3 regions of the Arthrobacter sp. P4_F10 genome follow, and region 3 is predicted to be linked to each of the others. Evidence: riboswitches for the same ligand, from Rfam matches in the RefSeq annotation. Region 3 holds a riboswitch; each other region holds the start of a gene.
The links. A riboswitch is a leader RNA that binds a small molecule or an ion and turns the genes downstream of it on or off. The one in region 3 is predicted to bind thiamine pyrophosphate.

Region 1 (5,305 bases), on a different contig from region 3:
GGTGTCGTCCCCGCCGCGGCCGACGCCGGCGCCCGGGTGGAAGTGGGTGCCGCGCTGGCGGACGATGATCTCGCCTGCGGAAACTACCTGGCCACCGAAGCGCTTGACGCCGAGGTACTGGGCGTTGGAGTCACGACCGTTGCGAGTGGAACTCGCGCCTTTTTTATGTGCCATTTGGAATGCCTGCCTTCAAAAAATTCTGGGGAATCTGCTGGAACCTGAACAGTAACGAAGAGTTACTTGATACCGGTGATCTTGACCTTGGTCAGTTCCTGACGGTGGCCCTGACGCTTCTTGTAACCGGTCTTGTTCTTGAACTTCTGGATGACGATCTTCGGACCACGAAGGTCTTCGAGGATCTCAGCCGTAACCGTTACCTTGGCCAGGTCCGCAGCAGCAGACGTGACTTTGTCACCGTCCACCAGGAGCAGTGCGGGCAACTCAAAGGTGCTGCCGGCTCCACCGGGGACGCGGTTCAGGGTAACGAAGTCTCCAACGGAAACCTTCTCTTGGCGGCCGCCTGCGCGGACAATCGCGTACACCACTGGGGAACTCACTTCTCTCGACGTTTATTACTAGATTTGCGTGCGGAACCTGGGGCCAAATTGTTTGGACCGGCTCACGCTGTGCCTCAACGCCGGTGGATTCCCCGGGGGAACCCATGAGCTATCCCCGGAACAAATCCACTTGGAATTCCAAGCAGGCTGTTCTCAGGGTCATAACCCAAGTGTTGGCGTAAGCACCGAAGATCTAGAATACGCTAATTTTGCCTTCGGCCGCAAATGAGGCTGGTTCCGGCTGGTAGTCCGTGATAGGCGCCACAACGTCTTGAAGCAAAGACCGTGTCAATGTTCTTGACCGTGATCTCGACCGTCTTGATGCTGTGCTGCCGCAACGACTTCCGGAACCGTGCCCCACCATCGTACCGGCTGTGCGGGCCAGGTCGTGTCAGGCGTACAGCCGCGGCGCGTCGAAGAAGGCCACTTCGTAGCCCGATGACTGCCGGAAAGCCAGGGCCATGGCCTCCCGCTCGCTCCCGGATGCCCGTCGGGCCGCCGTGTCCGTGTACGCGATGGCCTGCCGGGTCGCGGCGGCGAAGTCCTCATCGGCGTACGTCCGCAGCCAGTCGGCGTAGGGGTGTGCCACGGGGGCGCCGCCGGCAAGGAATTCCCGGTGCAGGGTGGCCCCGACCTCGGCGTAGAGCCAGAAGCATGGGAGCGCCGCCGCGACGAGGATCGCGTAGCTGCCGGCCACCGAGGCGGCCAGCAAGTGGTCCACGTACGACTTCGTCACCGGGCCCAGGTTGGGGGCAGTGGGGCGGGTGCTGAGCCAGGAACGGTGCAGCTCTGATTCGACCTCCAGGCAGGTCTGTGCGGAACGGGCCCAGAACAGCTGCTCCGCCTCGGTGGGGGCGATCGCGGCGGCACGGGCCAGGACCCGGGAGTAGCCGTTGAGGTAGATGGCGTCCTGGGCGAGGTAGTACGCGAACTCGTGCTCGGGCAAGGTCCCGTCGGCCAGCCCGCGGATGAAGTCCAGGGCGTAGATGGCGTCAAGATCGCCCGCGGCCCCTGCGCGCAAGGCAGCGGCGAACTCGCCCTCCGCCGGACCGTGGCCGTCGAGGCTGCCCTGGCCGCGTTGGTCGTCTTTGAGGGCGTGCACATCGCCAGTTTGCTGCATGTGGTGGAAGTGATGGACCGGACCGTTGCCGGAGCCGACGTCCAGGGCCGCGGCTTCGCGGAGCGCGCCCAGCAGCCACGGCTTGACCTCCCGCAACGCCGCTTCCCAGTCCCCCACCCGGGCCTGCACGGTGGCCATGGCCGAGGACAAGGAGCAGCCGGTGCCGTGGCTGTTGCGCGTGGCGATCCGCTCCCCCGGCACCACCACCGTTTCCCGGCCGAGCAGGCCCCCGGTGTTCACCAATGCATCCGGGCAGCCGGCGCCCGCGCCGTTCCCGCCCTCCGCGGCATCGCCGCCGTCGACGGGTCCGTCCCCGGGCTGGCCGCCCTGGGAGTGTCCGTCCTTGAGGTGCCCGCCTTTGACCAGCACGGTGGTGCCGGTCAGGGCCGCCAGTCGTTTGCCCTGCGCCAAGGCCTCAGCCCAGTCGGCCGCGGCGGGCTCTTTGAGCAGGATGGCGAGTTCGGCGAGGTTCGGCGTGATGAGGTCCGCCAGCGGCAGGAGGGCCTGCAGGGCGGCCTCGGCCGATTCCTGCAGGAGCCGGTCGCCGCTGGTGGCGACCATCACCGGGTCCAGGACGACGACGTCGGGGCGCACCTTTTCCAGCCAGCTGCGGACGGCGTCGATCACCGCGGCGTCGCCGAGCATGCCGATCTTGACGGCGTCGATGCCGATGTCGTCGCTGATGGCGTCCAGCTGGGCCGTGAGGAACGCGGCCGGGGGCACGTGGACGGCGCGCACGCCCTGGGTGTTTTGGGCCGTCAGGGCCGTGATGGCGGCCATGCCGTAGCCGCCGTTCGCTGCGATGCTCTTCAGGTCGGCCTGGATCCCGGCCCCGCCGGAGGGGTCGGAGCCGGCGATGGCCAGCACGCGGGGAATGCGCGGGGGTGCGGACGGGGTCGGCACGGACGGGGACGGCCCTGCCGGCTGACAATCGCTGGGCAGAAACTCGGACTGATTCGATCTCGCGGACAAGTCAGACATCCCTTCGCCGGTGCTAACCGGACAGGTTCAACGGGTCTGGATCTCAGCCGGCTGATGCGCGGCACCCCGTGTCAGTGTTCCAGCCTAGCCGTTGCCACCGGGCTGCCCCGTTAACGCAGGAGCGGGACCGGTCGGGGAAGCGATCAGTCGCGGCGGACTACAGCTCCGACGCCGGTACGCCCACGCCGAGAATGATCGGCTCGTTGCCGGCCGGGATGGACGCCGGCCTGGCCGCGGCGGGTGCCTTGGCCTCGTGAACCGATCCGGCCGCGGCCGGCCTAGTCGCCTCGCGATGCTCCACGGAGGTCTCGTTCGCAGCGCCCTGGGCGCGGCTGGCGCTCCGGTTGCGGCGCCCGCGGCGGCCACGAGCCGTGGTGTCCGCTGTCCGCGAAGCCGGTGCCTCCGCAGTGCGCACGGCTGCGGGTGCCTCGGTGGCCGCGGAGAGCGGGGCCTGGACGGCGTCCATCCCGGCCGGCTTGCCGGCCTCGGCGTCGCCCAGGTTGGCGAAGGCCTCGGTCAGCAGGTCCAGGGTCAGGGCCGGTTCCGGCGTGTCCTCGGCGTGCTCGACGAACGGCAGGGCCACCTGCTCACCGCCAAACGTCAGCACGGTCGCGGGACGTCCGGCTGCCTCTTCGGCGGCCGCGAGCTGCGTGACGGCGTCGACGGCGGCCTTGCGGGCCCCGGCGTCGCTGGCAGCGGCTGCCTCCCCGTCGTGCAGGTGCGCGGCGTGCGCCGCGGCGGCGATGTTGGCCAGCGCGGCCCGGGTGGCTTCAGCCTTCGCGTGGCGTTCGGCCTCGGTGGGCTCGGCGTGGACGGCTGCGGGTGCGGCCGGTGCCGTCTCCTGCCCTTGGCCTCCCCTGCCGCGGCGACGGCTCTTGCGCTCCGTGCGGGCAGCAGGCTGGGCCTCGGCGCGCGGCACATAGTGCTCCGCGGCAACCGTGTTTGCGCGGCGGTGTTCCACCGGCTCGTCGTGGGTGACGATGCCGCGGCCCGCGCAGGTTTCGCACTGTTCGCCGAAGACTTCCAGCAGCCCGGTGCCCATCCGCTTGCGGGTCATCTGCACGAGGCCCAGCGAGGTTACCTCCGCCACCTGGTGCTTGGTCCGGTCCCGGCCCAGGCACTCCACCATGCGGCGCAGCACGAGGTCGCGGTTGGATTCGAGCACCATGTCGATGAAGTCGATCACGATGATGCCGCCAATGTCGCGCAGGCGCAGCTGCCGGACGACTTCCTCGGCCGCTTCCAGGTTGTTCTTGGTGACGGTTTCCTCGAGGTTGCCGCCGGAGCCGGTGAACTTGCCGGTGTTGACGTCCACCACGGTCATGGCTTCGGTGCGGTCGATCACGAGGGAACCGCCGGAGGGCAGGAAGACCTTCCGGTCCAGGGCCTTGTGGATCTGCTCGTCGATGCGCCAGGCAGCGAAGATGTCCGTGTCCTTGGTCCACTTCTCGAGCCGGCCCACGAGGTCCGGTGCCACGTAGGTGACATAGGCCTCGATGGTGTCCCAGGCTTCCTCGCCGGAGACGATCAGCTTGGAGAAGTCCTCGTTGAAGACGTCGCGGACCACCTTGATGGTCAGGTCAGGTTCGCCGTAGAGCAGCTCGGGGGCGAGGATTTTGGTCGACGTCGACTGGCTCTCGATGCCCTCCCACTGCGCGCGGAGCCGGTTGATGTCGTGCGTCAGCTCTTCCTCGGAGGCACCCTCGGCCGCGGTGCGGACAATGACGCCCGCGTCCTCAGGCAGGCGGTCCTTGAGGATCCGCTTGAGGCGGTTGCGCTCGACGTCGGGCAGCTTGCGGGAGATGCCGGTCATGGAGCCGCCGGGCACGTACACAAGGTAGCGGCCGGGCAGCGAGATCTGGCTGGTGAGGCGGGCCCCCTTGTGGCCGACCGGGTCCTTGGTGACCTGGACCAGCACGGAGTCGCCGGACTTCAGCGCGTTCTCGATCCTGCGCTGTTTGCCTTCGAGGTTGACGGACTCCCAGTTCACTTCGCCGGCGTAGAGCACGGCGTTGCGGCCGCGGCCGATGTCCACGAATGCGGCTTCCATGGACGGCAGCACGTTCTGGACCTTGCCCAGGTAGACGTTGCCGATCAGGGAATCCTGCTGGGTCTTGGACACAAAGTGTTCGGCCAGGACGCCGTCTTCGAGGACCCCGATCTGGATTCTGTCGTCGCGCTGGCGGACGATCATCTGGCGGTCCACGGACTCGCGGCGGGCCAGGAACTCGGCCTCGGTGATGACGGTGCGGCGGCGGCCGGTGTCGCGGGATTCGCGGCGTCGCTGCTTCTTGGCTTCCAGGCGGGTGGAGCCCTTGACGGACGTGACGCGGTTGTTGACCGGCGCCTCGGCCATGGCCCGCGGCGCACGGACGCGGGTCACCGTGTTGGGCGGATCGTCGCCTTCCCCACCGGTCAGTTCCAGGTCCTGGTCGCCGCGGCGACGGCGGCGGCGGCGGCGCGACGTCACGCCATCCTCAAGGGTTGCCTCGGAACCTTCGTCGCCCTCGTCCTCGGCGCCTTCGGACTCGGTGTCGGACTCGGCGGACGTACGGGTGCGCCCGCGCCGGCCACGGCTGCGGCGTCGACGGCGGCTGCCGGCGTCCTCGTCCTCGTCGCCTTCTTCCTCCTCGGGCTCCGCTGCTGC
Region 2 (5,305 bases), on a different contig from region 3:
CCGCCGTCGGGCAGCTGCTGGATTTCCTGTTCCGGCATGTTCAGGCTTGCGCCGCCGCGCAGGCGTTCCAGCTCCACCCGCTTGATGCCTACCTCTTTCAGCAACTGCAGCACTGGCGCCGCGGTGCCGGCGTCGAGCTCGGCCTGGACGCCTTTGTAGCTGAGTTTCGCGCGGCTGCGGACCTGTGCCCGGCGCACGAGGACTGAGGTCACCTCTGCCGCGGCGTCGAGCTCGAACTCCCAGACGAACGCCGCGCAGAGCTGCCCGGCGAGCAGGCTGCCGGCGGCCTCGCTGATGATTTCCGGGTGCAGCGGAATCCGGCCGTCCGGAGTGTAGAAGGTCTGGCCGCGGCGCCGGGTCTCGGCGTCGAGCGCGCCGCCCGGGGCGACAAAGGACGGGACGTCGGCGATGGCGTAGAACACCTTGTAGCCGCCGTCGCTCCGTTCGATGAACAGGGCCTGGTCGAGGTCAGTGGACGATGCCGGATCAATGGTCACGAACTCGACATGTGTGAGGTCCAGGTCCGGCAGCTTGTGCTCGGCCACAGCCGCCTCCGCGTCGCGCAACACGTTCTCGGGGAACGGACCGGGAAGTTCCAGCGTGGTGCGCAGCGCCTTGAGAGCCCCGGCAAGCTGGTTCTGCTGCTCGTGGACACTGGGGGTCAGGCGATGATGGGACACGAAAATCAGGGTAGCCCGATTTCCGCTATTAGTCTTGGATGATGAGCGCAACTGCGGACGATCCTGCCCTCTACAACAGCTTCCTGGCGGATCTGCTGGGAGTCATGGCGTACGGCGAGCTTTCTGCCTTCGAACGGCTGTCCTCGAGCGCCCGGTATTCGCCCACGCTGCATGACCGTGCAGTGCTGGGCAGGATGGCCGTGGACGAGTTCCAGCACTACGAACTCGTCCGCGCCCGGCTCGAGCACATGGGCCTGGACACGGAGGCTGCCATGCTGCCGTTCCAGCCCTCAGTGGACCACTTCCACGAGCGCACGCGCCCGGCGGACTGGTACGAGGCGCTCATGAAGGCCTACGTGATCGACACGGTCTCCGCTGACTTTTACAGCGCCGTCGGCCGGTACGTCGACGCCGGGACCCGGGAGCTGATCGGGCAGGTCCGCTCCACGGGCGAGTCTACGGCCGTGCTGCAGGAGCGTCTCAAGGCGGCCCTCGCCGATGACCCCCGGCTCGCGTCGCGCCTGGCGCTGTGGGCCAGGCGCCTGCTGGGTGAGGTCCTGACCCACGCCCAGCGGGTCAGCCTTGAGCACGAGTTCCTCGCCGGGCTCTCGGGGCTGGACGACGCCGACGCCAGGGAGCTGGTCAGCGGCCTGACGGCCGAACTCGCAGCGAACCATGCGCGCAGGATGGCAGGGCTGGGGCTGGCCGGGTAGGTCCAGTACCGAGCGCGAGCCGCGTTGCCGGCGAGGGTGCAGGCCTGGTTGCCGGCCAGGGTGGCCGCGGCCCGGAACGCCGGCGGGCTTGCGGGCCGGGGAACCTGCCTAGGATTCCGCAGCGTCCAGCGCCGCCAGCAGTGCACCCGCGGCGTGGGCCGGATCAGCGGCGTCGGTGATCGCCCGGACCACCACGATCCGCCGGGCGCCGGCCTGGACTACCTGCTCGACGTTGCTGAGGTCGACCCCGCCGATCGCGAACCACGGCACGACCCCGTCGACTTTGCCGGTGCCGTCCGCTTCCGCCCGGCCGATTGCCTGGGCGGCGTAGCGCACCAGGTCGAGGCCGACGGCGGCGCGTCCCGGCTTGGTGGGCGTCGCCCACACGGGTCCCACACAGAAATAGTCGAGTCCTTTACGGCCTGGTGAGGCGGCAATGGCGGCGTCCACCTGTTTCGGGCTGTGGGTGGACAGGCCGATCACGGCATCCTTGCCCAGGAAGCCGCGGGCGGCGTCGAACGAAATGTCCTTTTGGCCGATATGGAACACCGGCGCCCCGGACAAGGAGGCGATGTCAGCCCGGTCATTGACGGCCCACAGCCGTCCGTGGCGCTGTGCTGCCGCGTGAAGGACCTCCAGGAGTTCGAGTTCCTCCGCCGCCTCGAGCGATTTGTCGCGCAGCTGGATGATGTCAACGCCGCCTGCGAAGGCGGCGTCAACGAAGTCCTCGAAGTCGCCGCGGTCCCTGCGGGCGTCGGTGCAGAGGTAGAGGCGGGCGGTGGTGTGGAGGGGGTCCTGGCTCATGGCACCAGCCTAGTTCCTCTAAACTGGGCGCATACCGCGGGAGCCCGCAGCAGCCATGTCGCCGCTGCACGGCTGAGAGGGCGTCAGAGCCGACCGCTTGACCTGATCCGGCTAGTACCGGCGTAGGGAAGGAATTTTTTTATGGGCTCACGAGCCGGCCGCGCAGCCGAAGCCGCAAATGACGCCGCTTCCAGAGTTTGTGACGCCGGGCCCGGTACCGCAGGGGACATCAGCGCCGAAGGCATCACCACAGACATCACCGCAGACGTTGCCGTGATCGGCGGCGGCGTGATCGGCCACGGCATCGCGTTCGAGGCCAGCCGCGCGGGCCGGTCCGTGGTGCTGATCGATGATGCTCCCGGCAGCGGAGCCAGCTGGGCCGCGGCCGGCATGCTGGCCCCCGTGAGCGAGCTGCACTACCAGGAGGAGCAGCTCCTGGAGCTGATGCTTGAGTCCTCCGGGCTGTGGCCCGGATTCGCTGCCGAAGTCGACGCCGGTGCGGGGATGGACGCCGGTGCCGGGGGCACGGAATGCCGGGCCGGTACCGGCTACCTGACGACGCCGACCCTGGCCGTCGGGGCCGACGCGGCGGACCGGCGCGCGCTCGCGGACCTGAGGGAAGTCCAGCAGGCCTGCGGCCTCACCGTCGAACCGGTGACAGTGCGCGAGGCGCGGAGCCGGGAGCCGCTGCTGAGTCCCGGCATCTCGTGCGCCTTCGACATCCCGGCCGATCACCAGGTGGACCCCCGCCTCCTGATCGCCCGGCTCGCCGGCGTGCTCGGCACGGAGGGCGGGAGTTTGATCCGGCGGCGCGCGGCGGGCCTGCTGTGGCAGGACGGACAGGTTGCGGGCGTACGGCTGGCGGGTGGCGGTTTCGTGCGGGCCGCAGAAACCGTCGTCGCCAACGGGCTCGGCGCCGCCGGGCTCGAGGAGCTGCCCGCCGGACTGGCGCTGCCGCTGCGGCCCGTCTACGGCGACATCCTGCGCCTTCGCGTGCCCCCGCATCTTCAGCCGCTGCTCACCGCAACCGTGCGGGGCATGGTGCGCGGGGTTCCGGTGTACATCGTTCCCCGCCAGGACGGCACCGTGGTGATCGGAGCCACCCAGCGCGAGGACGGACCGTCGAATCCGCATGCCGTATCTGCCGGCGGCATCTACCAGCTGCTGCGGGACGCCCAGCAGCTGGTGCCCGCGGTCGCCGAGCTGGAGCTGCTGGAAGCCACGGCCCGGGCCCGGCCCGGCACCCCGGACAACGCCCCGTTGCTGGGGCGGGTCGCGCGCCCGGGCGGCGGGGACGTCCCGGGACTGATCATCGCCACAGGTTTCTTCCGGCACGGCGTCCTGCTGACCCCCGCCGCTGCCGCCGTATGCCGGCAACTCATGGACGGGACGCCGGACCCGCGCTGGGCCGGGTTCCGCCCCGACCGTTTTTCCCGCATCCCGGATACGTCCGGAGACAGCCCCAACAAGGAAGCAGCATGAACATCAGACTGAACGGAACGGAGCGGAGCGTCGCCGACGGCGCCTCCGTCAGCACACTCGTCAGCCAGCTCACGGGCCGCAGCATCGGCCCCGACGGCCGGGCTGCAGACGGGGGCAAACTCGGTGTCGCCGTGGCCCGCAACGCCGAAGTGGTGCCGCGCAGCCAGTGGCACGCCACGGCGCTCGCCGACGGCGACGACGTCGAACTTGTCACGGCAGTCCAGGGAGGATGACCAGCATGAACGAGACGACGTTGGCAGGAACACCGGCCGTACCGGTGACCGGGGCGGTGGCCGACCCGTTCGTGGTCGACGGCGTGGAGCTCAGCTCCCGCCTCATCATGGGTACCGGCGGTGCGCCGAGCCTGGACGGGCTGGGGGCCGCGCTCGTGGCCTCCGGGACCGAACTGACCACGGTGGCGATGCGCCGCTATTCGCCGGCCGAGACGGGCTCGCTGTTCCAGCTGCTCGAGGACCAGCAGATCCGGGTGCTGCCCAACACGGCCGGCTGTTTCACCGCCAAGGATGCTGTCCTCACCGCCGAGCTGGCCCGGGAGGCCCTGGAAACGGACTGGGTCAAGCTCGAAGTCATTGCCGACGAGCACACCCTGCTGCCGGACGCAGTCGAACTCGTGGACGCCACCGAACAGCTCGTGGCCCGCGGCTTCAAGGTCTTCGCCTACACCAACGACGACCCCGTGCTTGCCCTCCGGCTCGAAAACCTCGGCGCGACGGCCGTGATGCCGCTGGGCGCCCCGATCGGCACCGGTCTGGGCATCCTGAACCCGCACAACATCGAGCTGATCGTCTCGCGCGCGTCCGTGCCCGTGGTGCTGGATGCCGGGATCGGCACGGCCTCGGACGCGGCCCTGGCGATGGAAATCGGCTGCGACGCCGTGCTGCTGGCCACGGCCGTGACCCGGGCGCAGAATCCCGTGCTCATGGGGGAGGCCTTCAAACACGCCGTCATCGCCGGTAGGCTGGCAAAAAAGGCTGGCAGGATCCCGCGCCGCGAGCACGCGCTGGCGTCCTCGGCGATGGAAGGCCGGGCCGAATTCCTCTGAGTCCGGCCGCTCCCGGTAGGCCGCCAGTCTTGTCGGTCAACCAGTCAAGGAGACTGTCATGGCAGCCACGGACGACATCCTCACCCGCCCCCAGCTCGACGAAGCGCTGGCGGGCTTGCCGGACTGGCGGTACCGCCTCGGCGGGCTGGTGACCGTGTACAAGGCGCCGACGGCGGCCGCGGCACTGGAGCTGATCACCGCCGTCGGGCGCCTCGCCGAAGAGCAGAACCACCACCCGGACCTGGACTGGCGCTACAACCGGGTCTTTCTTCGCTACAGTTCCCATGACGCCGGCACCGAGGTGACGCCGAGGGACGTCAAAGCGGCGACGGCGGCCAGCGTGGCGGCCGCCGCAGTCGCTGCCACCGCGCAACCGGGGCTGTACCGGACGGTGGAAGTGGCCATCGATTCGGACAATCCCGCCGGGATTTCGGAGCTCTGGCGGGTCGCCCTCGGTTACCGCAAGGGCAGGTTCGGGGATCTCACCGACCCCTACGGCCGCGGCCCCTCGCTCTGGTTCCAGGAAACCTCCACCCCGAACGCCAACCGCATCCACCTGGACA
Region 3 (5,305 bases):
AAGCTCTCCCCGGTCTTGGGGGTCCTGTTCTTCATTCCCGCCATGAACCTGGCCGGAATCCCGCCGTTCTCGGGTTTCCTGGGCAAGCTGGGGCTGCTACAGGCAGGCGTCGAACTGGGCACACCGCTGGCCTACGCCCTGGTGATCGGTGGCGTGCTGACGAGCCTGCTGACCCTGCTGGCTATCGCGAGGGTCTGGAACCGGGCGTTCTGGCGCAAGCCCGAGGACGCTGAGCACCCCGATCCGGTGCTCCTGGCGGCACCGGCCGACTCCGCCACCGGGGACCGGGCCGGGAGGACGAACGTGACCCTGCTGCCCCGCACCATGGTGGGCTCCACCCTGGGCCTGGTGGTCTTTGGCGTGGCCCTGACCGTCTTCGCCGGGCCGCTGTTCAGGGTGGCCGACCAGTCCGCCGAGGAGATGCTGGACAGGTCCTCCTATATCCAGGCCGTGCTTGGCGAGGACGCGCCGGTGCCGCCGGTGCCTCCGGCGGCCCAGCCCGGGCAGGGCGAGTTGCAGGGTGGCGGCAAATGAACCGGAAAAGGATCTCGCTGCGCCAGGAACTGCCGCTGCTGGTGTGGCTCGTTTTTGTCTGGGGCGCGCTGTGGCAGAACTTCAGCCCGGGCAATCTCCTCTTCGGGGCCCTCATCGCCGTGCTTGTGGCGCGCATCTTCTATCTGCCCCCCGTGGAGCTCGGCGGCCGCTTCAACGTGCTCCGCGCCGTGCCCTTCGCCCTCATCTTCCTCGGAAAGGTCGTCGCGGCAAGCTTCCAGGTCCTGTACCTCGCCGTGGTCCGCGGCCCCAACGTGGTCAGCGCCATTGTCGCCGTGCCGCTTCGGAGCCATTCCGACCTCCTGGTCACTGCCACCGGGCATGTGATCTCGCTGATTCCGGGATCCCTCGTGGTGGAGGTGGACAGGTCAACGTCCACGCTCTACATCCACGGCATCAACGTCCGCAATGCCGAGGACGCGGCCAAGCTGCGCAAGGAGGTCCGGGACACCGAGGCCGGGCTGATCAGGATCATGGGGACCAAAGACGAACTGTCCGCCCTCACACAGGAGATCGCCGCATGATGCAGACCGTCCTGACGGTGACCGCCGTCGTACTTTCCCTGGCCGCCGCGGGGGCGATCGTCCGGATCGGGCGGGGCCCCTCGCTGCTGGACCGGGTTCTCGCCGCCGACGTGCTGCTGGCCATTTTCGGGGCGGCCCTGTGCATCGACATGGCCGTCAACCGGCACCTCAACAACCTGATGCTGCTCGTTGCGATTTCCCTCATCGGGTTCGTCGGCTCGGTCACTGTGGCCCGGTTCGTGGCTGAGAGAAGGGAGAGCGTCCGTGAATCCTGAAACAGTGATCGATGCCGTCTCCGCCGTGTTCATGGTGACCGGCGCGCTCATGTCACTCGGCGCCGCGATCGGGCTGTTGCGGTTCCCGGACCTCATGAGCAGGATGCACGCCGCCACCAAGCCGCAGGTCCTCGGCCTGTTCCTGCTGTTGGCGGCGCTTGGCCTGCAGATGCGCAGCTGGTGGGTGTGGCCCGTCCTGGTGGTGGCCTGGCTCTTCCAGCTGCTCACCGTCCCCGTGTCGGCCCACATGGTGGGCCGGGCCGGCTACCGGACCAAGCACCTGCATCCGGAGCTGCTGAGCTCCGACGAGCTCGAGGCCGTAGTTCAACAGGCAGCGGGCCAGCAGGCGGCCAAACACGGAGTGGACGACGACGACGAAGCCGGCCGCTGAGCCCGTTCGGTGACCGGCGCGGCAGCCCGGCACATCGACCGACGCTTCGACCGACGCTTCGACCGGCGCCGCCGCTAGTCGAGTCCGGTCAGACGATGTCCTGGGTCTTGGCGAAGCGGGTGATCGCGCGCTGGGTGCCGCGGTTGGCGAGCACCTGGATGATGGCGCTGACCGATGCGGAGATCAGGGCGAACGTCAGGGCCGAGCGCAGCGTGGTGGGGACGTCGTCGTCGTGGCCCTTGGGCGGCTTGTTGCCCGTGGACTTTTCCCAGATGGTGTCCACCAGCTTGGTGCCGGCAAAGCCGGCCAGGAGGCTGATGCCGGTGCCGAGCAGCTTGATGATGATGTTCATTCTTCGGTCTCCTTGGGACGGGAACTGGGTCTCTCCCTAGCCTAGCGTTCCGGTGTGAGGACCATCCGCAGGGCCTCGACCACGAGTTCGTGGTCCGCCTTCTGGGGCAGGCCGGAGACGGTGACGACGGCGACGGCGCCCGTGCCGCGCACGTAAATGGGGAACGCCCCGCCGTGGGCGGCGAACTCCGTCTGGTCCCACCAGGCGTTGTCCTCGATCATTCCGCCGGCAGCGCGGGCCCGGAGGCCCACCAGCAGGGACGGGACCTCGTACCGCATGGCGGTCCGCTTCTTGGCGTTGATCCAGCGCTCATTGTCCGGCGTGGCACCGTCCAGCGCTGCGTGGAAGAGCACCTGCTCGCCCTTGGTGATGTCGACCGCGATGGGCAGCGAGCGTTGCCTGCCCAGCTCGACAAGGAGGAGCCCGAGGTCCAGGGCGTCGTCCTTGCTGAACGACGCGAACTGGAGCGCGTCCATCTCGGCCAGTACCCGGCCGATGAGCACCGCCAGGGATCCCTGCGGCTGCGGCTCCCTCGAGTCAGGGTCGTATTCCCCGGAGGGATCTTGTGTGGCTGGTGTCTGCGTCAAAATAATCCAGCTTTCCGGTGGGTGACGAGGCCGCCCGCTGGCGGGTCCGGGTGTCCGACACGTCGACTCTACCAAGCGGGGCGTTCCCGGCCGCGGAGACCTGCTTTGCCCCGTCCCGGATTGTGACGGCACACCACTGAAAACCCGGCCCTCCGGGTGTAAACTGAGCCAGCCCACAAGGGCGAAACAATTTACGACAGGGGAGCGCCGCCGTCGGGCATCACCGGAAAAATCCGGGGAAACCTTAGGTGGGCGCTGAGAGTGCGGGCAGCCGCAGACCCTCGAACCTGATCCGGTTAGTACCGGCGCAAGGGAGTCGAGTTCTCAGGGTGCGCGGAGGGCGGCGGAAGCCGAAGCCGGCCGGAGCACCCTCCCCTCCTGTTCCTCAGGAGGACGACATGACAGATATTTCAGCACAGCATGGTTCCGCCAGCCCATCATCGGCCCGGCGCAACTACACCTGGCGTGTGGTGGACATTGTGGTGGCCGCGTTGATCGCCGTTGCCGGCGGCGTCATCTTCTGGGCCTGGTCCCAGGGCGCGAACCTCATTTCGGTCCCGGTCAACGCGCTCTACCCGCCGCTCAGCGGACTCTACGCCGGCGGCTGGATGATCCCGGCGGTGCTGGGCATGCTCATCATCCGCAAGCCGGGCGCAGCGCTCTTCTGCGAAACCGTCGCGGCCACGGGCGAGCTCATCATGGGCTCGCAGTACGGCACCACGGTGCTGATCTCCGGCATCCTGCAGGGCCTCGGCGCGGAACTGGTCTTCGCGGCCTTCCTCTATAAGAAGTTCAACCTGCCGGTGTCCCTGCTCGCCGGAGCCGGCGCGGGCCTGTTCTGCGGCCTCAACGATTCCTTCCTGCCGTGGGGCTGGAACATCGCCTACGCAGCCGGGGACAAGCTCGCCTACATCGCCTTCACCACAATCTCCGGCGCAGTGATTGCCGGCGGACTGTCCTGGCTCGCCACCCGCGGCCTGGCCAAGACCGGAGTGCTGGGCTCCTTTGCCTCCCGCAAGGCCGCCACGGAGCCTGTTTTCTCCTGATCGCTTCTCCAGAACCCTCTTATCCTGAACTCTGCAGAGCACCCATGAGATCTTCAACAGGCGTCCGGCCGGCCGCCGTCACGGCCCGCGGCTGGGGCTGGCGGCACGCCGGAAGGCCCCGGCCCGCCGTCAGCGGCCTTGAGCTGGACATCCGGCCGGGGGAGCGCGTGCTCCTGCTGGGCCCCTCCGGCGCCGGCAAATCGACGCTGCTCCACGCCCTGGCCGGCGTGCTGGGCGACGGCGCGGCCGGCGCCTCGGGGCCGGCCGGCGACTCCGAAGACTCAGACGAGACCGGAAGCCTGCTGATCGACGGTGCCCCGCCACGGGCGCAGCGCGGCCGCGCCGGGCTTGTGCAGCAGGACCCGGAAACCCAGGTGGTGCTTTCCCGCCTCGGCGACGACGTCGCCTTCGGTGCGGAGAACCTCGCCGTCCCGGCGGCGGAGATCTGGCCGCGCGTGCGCGAGGCACTCGACGACGTCGGGCTGGGCCGGCTGCCGCTGGACCACCCGACGTCGGCACTCTCCGGCGGACAAAAGCAACGGCTGGCGCTCGCCGGGATCCTTGCGATGCGGCCGGGGCTGCTGCTGCTCGACGAGCCGACCGCCAACCTCGACCCCGCCGGCGTCCTGGAGGTCCGCGACGCTGTGGGCCGCTGCCTGGACAAGACCGGCGCCACCCTGGTGGTCGTGGAGCACCGGGTGGGGGTCTGGAAAGACCTGGTGGACAGGATCGTGGTGCTGCAGCCCGGGTCCGCCACGGACTCCGCCGTGCTGATTGACGGACCGCCGGACCGGGTCCTGGCCGAGGCGCGGGACATGCTCATCGGTGCGGGCGTCTGGGTGCCGGGCTACGTCCCGGCGACGCGGTTGCGGCTGCCGGCACGGGACGCAGGTCAGCTCCTGCTCGCGGCCGACGGGCTCGCGGTGTCACGCGAGCGGCCGCGGCGGGCCGGGCTGCGCGACGGCTTCCGCACGATCGCGCCGCGTCCGGTCCAGTCCGGAGTTTCCGTCCAGGTCCACGCCGGCGAGGCCCTGACCATCACGGGACCGAACGGCGCGGGGAAGTCCACCCTGGCGCTGACGCTGGCCGGGCTCCTGCGGCCCGTTGCCGGAACGGTCTCGGCCGCGCCGAAGCTCAGCGGTGATGCCGGAACCGATCCGTACCGGTGGAAGGCCCAGCAGCTGATCGCCAGGATAGGCACCGTGTTCCAGGAACCCGAGCACCAGTTCGTCACCGGCAAGGTCCTGGACGAGCTCATGTTCGGCCCCCGCCACCTCGGCTACGGCGCAGACCGCGTGGACGAGCTGCTGGAACGGCTGCGGCTCAGCGAACTCGTGGAGGCCAACCCCTACACGCTTTCCGGCGGCGAGAAGCGCCGCCTTTCGGTAGCCACCGTGCTGGCCGCGCACCCGCAGGTGCTCGTCCTGGACGAGCCCACCTTCGGCCAGGACGCCAATACCTGGGCCGAACTCGCCTCGTTCCTGTCCGAGCTGCTCGACGCCGGCACCGCCGTCGTCTCCGTGACGCATGACGCCGAATTCAGCGCCGTCCTCGGCGGCACCGAACTCCGACTCCGGC

Region 1: linked by a shared signal. The riboswitch ahead of AC1DR1_RS15275 (bifunctional hydroxymethylpyrimidine kinase/phosphomethylpyrimidine kinase) and the one ahead of AC1DR1_RS14885 (ECF transporter S component) in region 3 are both predicted to bind thiamine pyrophosphate.
Region 2: linked by a shared signal. The riboswitch ahead of thiO (glycine oxidase ThiO) and the one ahead of AC1DR1_RS14885 (ECF transporter S component) in region 3 are both predicted to bind thiamine pyrophosphate.

The regions. Positions count from the first base shown of each region.
Region 1 is NZ_JBFUJJ010000015.1:45,287-50,591, reverse strand. It holds gene rpmA (50S ribosomal protein L27) at 1-174, opposite strand, end outside; gene rplU (50S ribosomal protein L21) at 237-545, opposite strand; gene AC1DR1_RS15275 (bifunctional hydroxymethylpyrimidine kinase/phosphomethylpyrimidine kinase) at 949-2,658, opposite strand; TPP riboswitch at 2,641-2,737, opposite strand; gene AC1DR1_RS15270 (Rne/Rng family ribonuclease) at 2,816-5,305, opposite strand, start outside.
Region 2 is NZ_JBFUJJ010000002.1:432,970-438,274, reverse strand. It holds gene AC1DR1_RS04885 (RNB domain-containing ribonuclease) at 1-680, opposite strand, end outside; gene AC1DR1_RS04880 (ferritin-like fold-containing protein) at 719-1,393, shown strand; gene thiE (thiamine phosphate synthase) at 1,502-2,197, opposite strand; TPP riboswitch at 2,224-2,344, shown strand; gene thiO (glycine oxidase ThiO) at 2,339-3,679, shown strand; gene thiS (sulfur carrier protein ThiS) at 3,676-3,912, shown strand; gene AC1DR1_RS04860 (thiazole synthase) at 3,918-4,742, shown strand; gene AC1DR1_RS04855 (4a-hydroxytetrahydrobiopterin dehydratase) at 4,801-5,305, shown strand, end outside.
Region 3 is NZ_JBFUJJ010000014.1:63,122-68,426, forward strand. It holds gene AC1DR1_RS14855 (Na+/H+ antiporter subunit D) at 1-534, shown strand, start outside; gene AC1DR1_RS14860 (Na+/H+ antiporter subunit E) at 531-1,076, shown strand; gene AC1DR1_RS14865 (MrpF/PhaF family protein) at 1,073-1,351, shown strand; gene mnhG (monovalent cation/H(+) antiporter subunit G) at 1,341-1,742, shown strand; gene AC1DR1_RS14875 (DUF4235 domain-containing protein) at 1,831-2,094, opposite strand; gene AC1DR1_RS14880 (heme-degrading domain-containing protein) at 2,136-2,681, opposite strand; TPP riboswitch at 2,870-3,013, shown strand; gene AC1DR1_RS14885 (ECF transporter S component) at 3,080-3,727, shown strand; gene AC1DR1_RS14890 (ABC transporter ATP-binding protein) at 3,772-5,305, shown strand, end outside.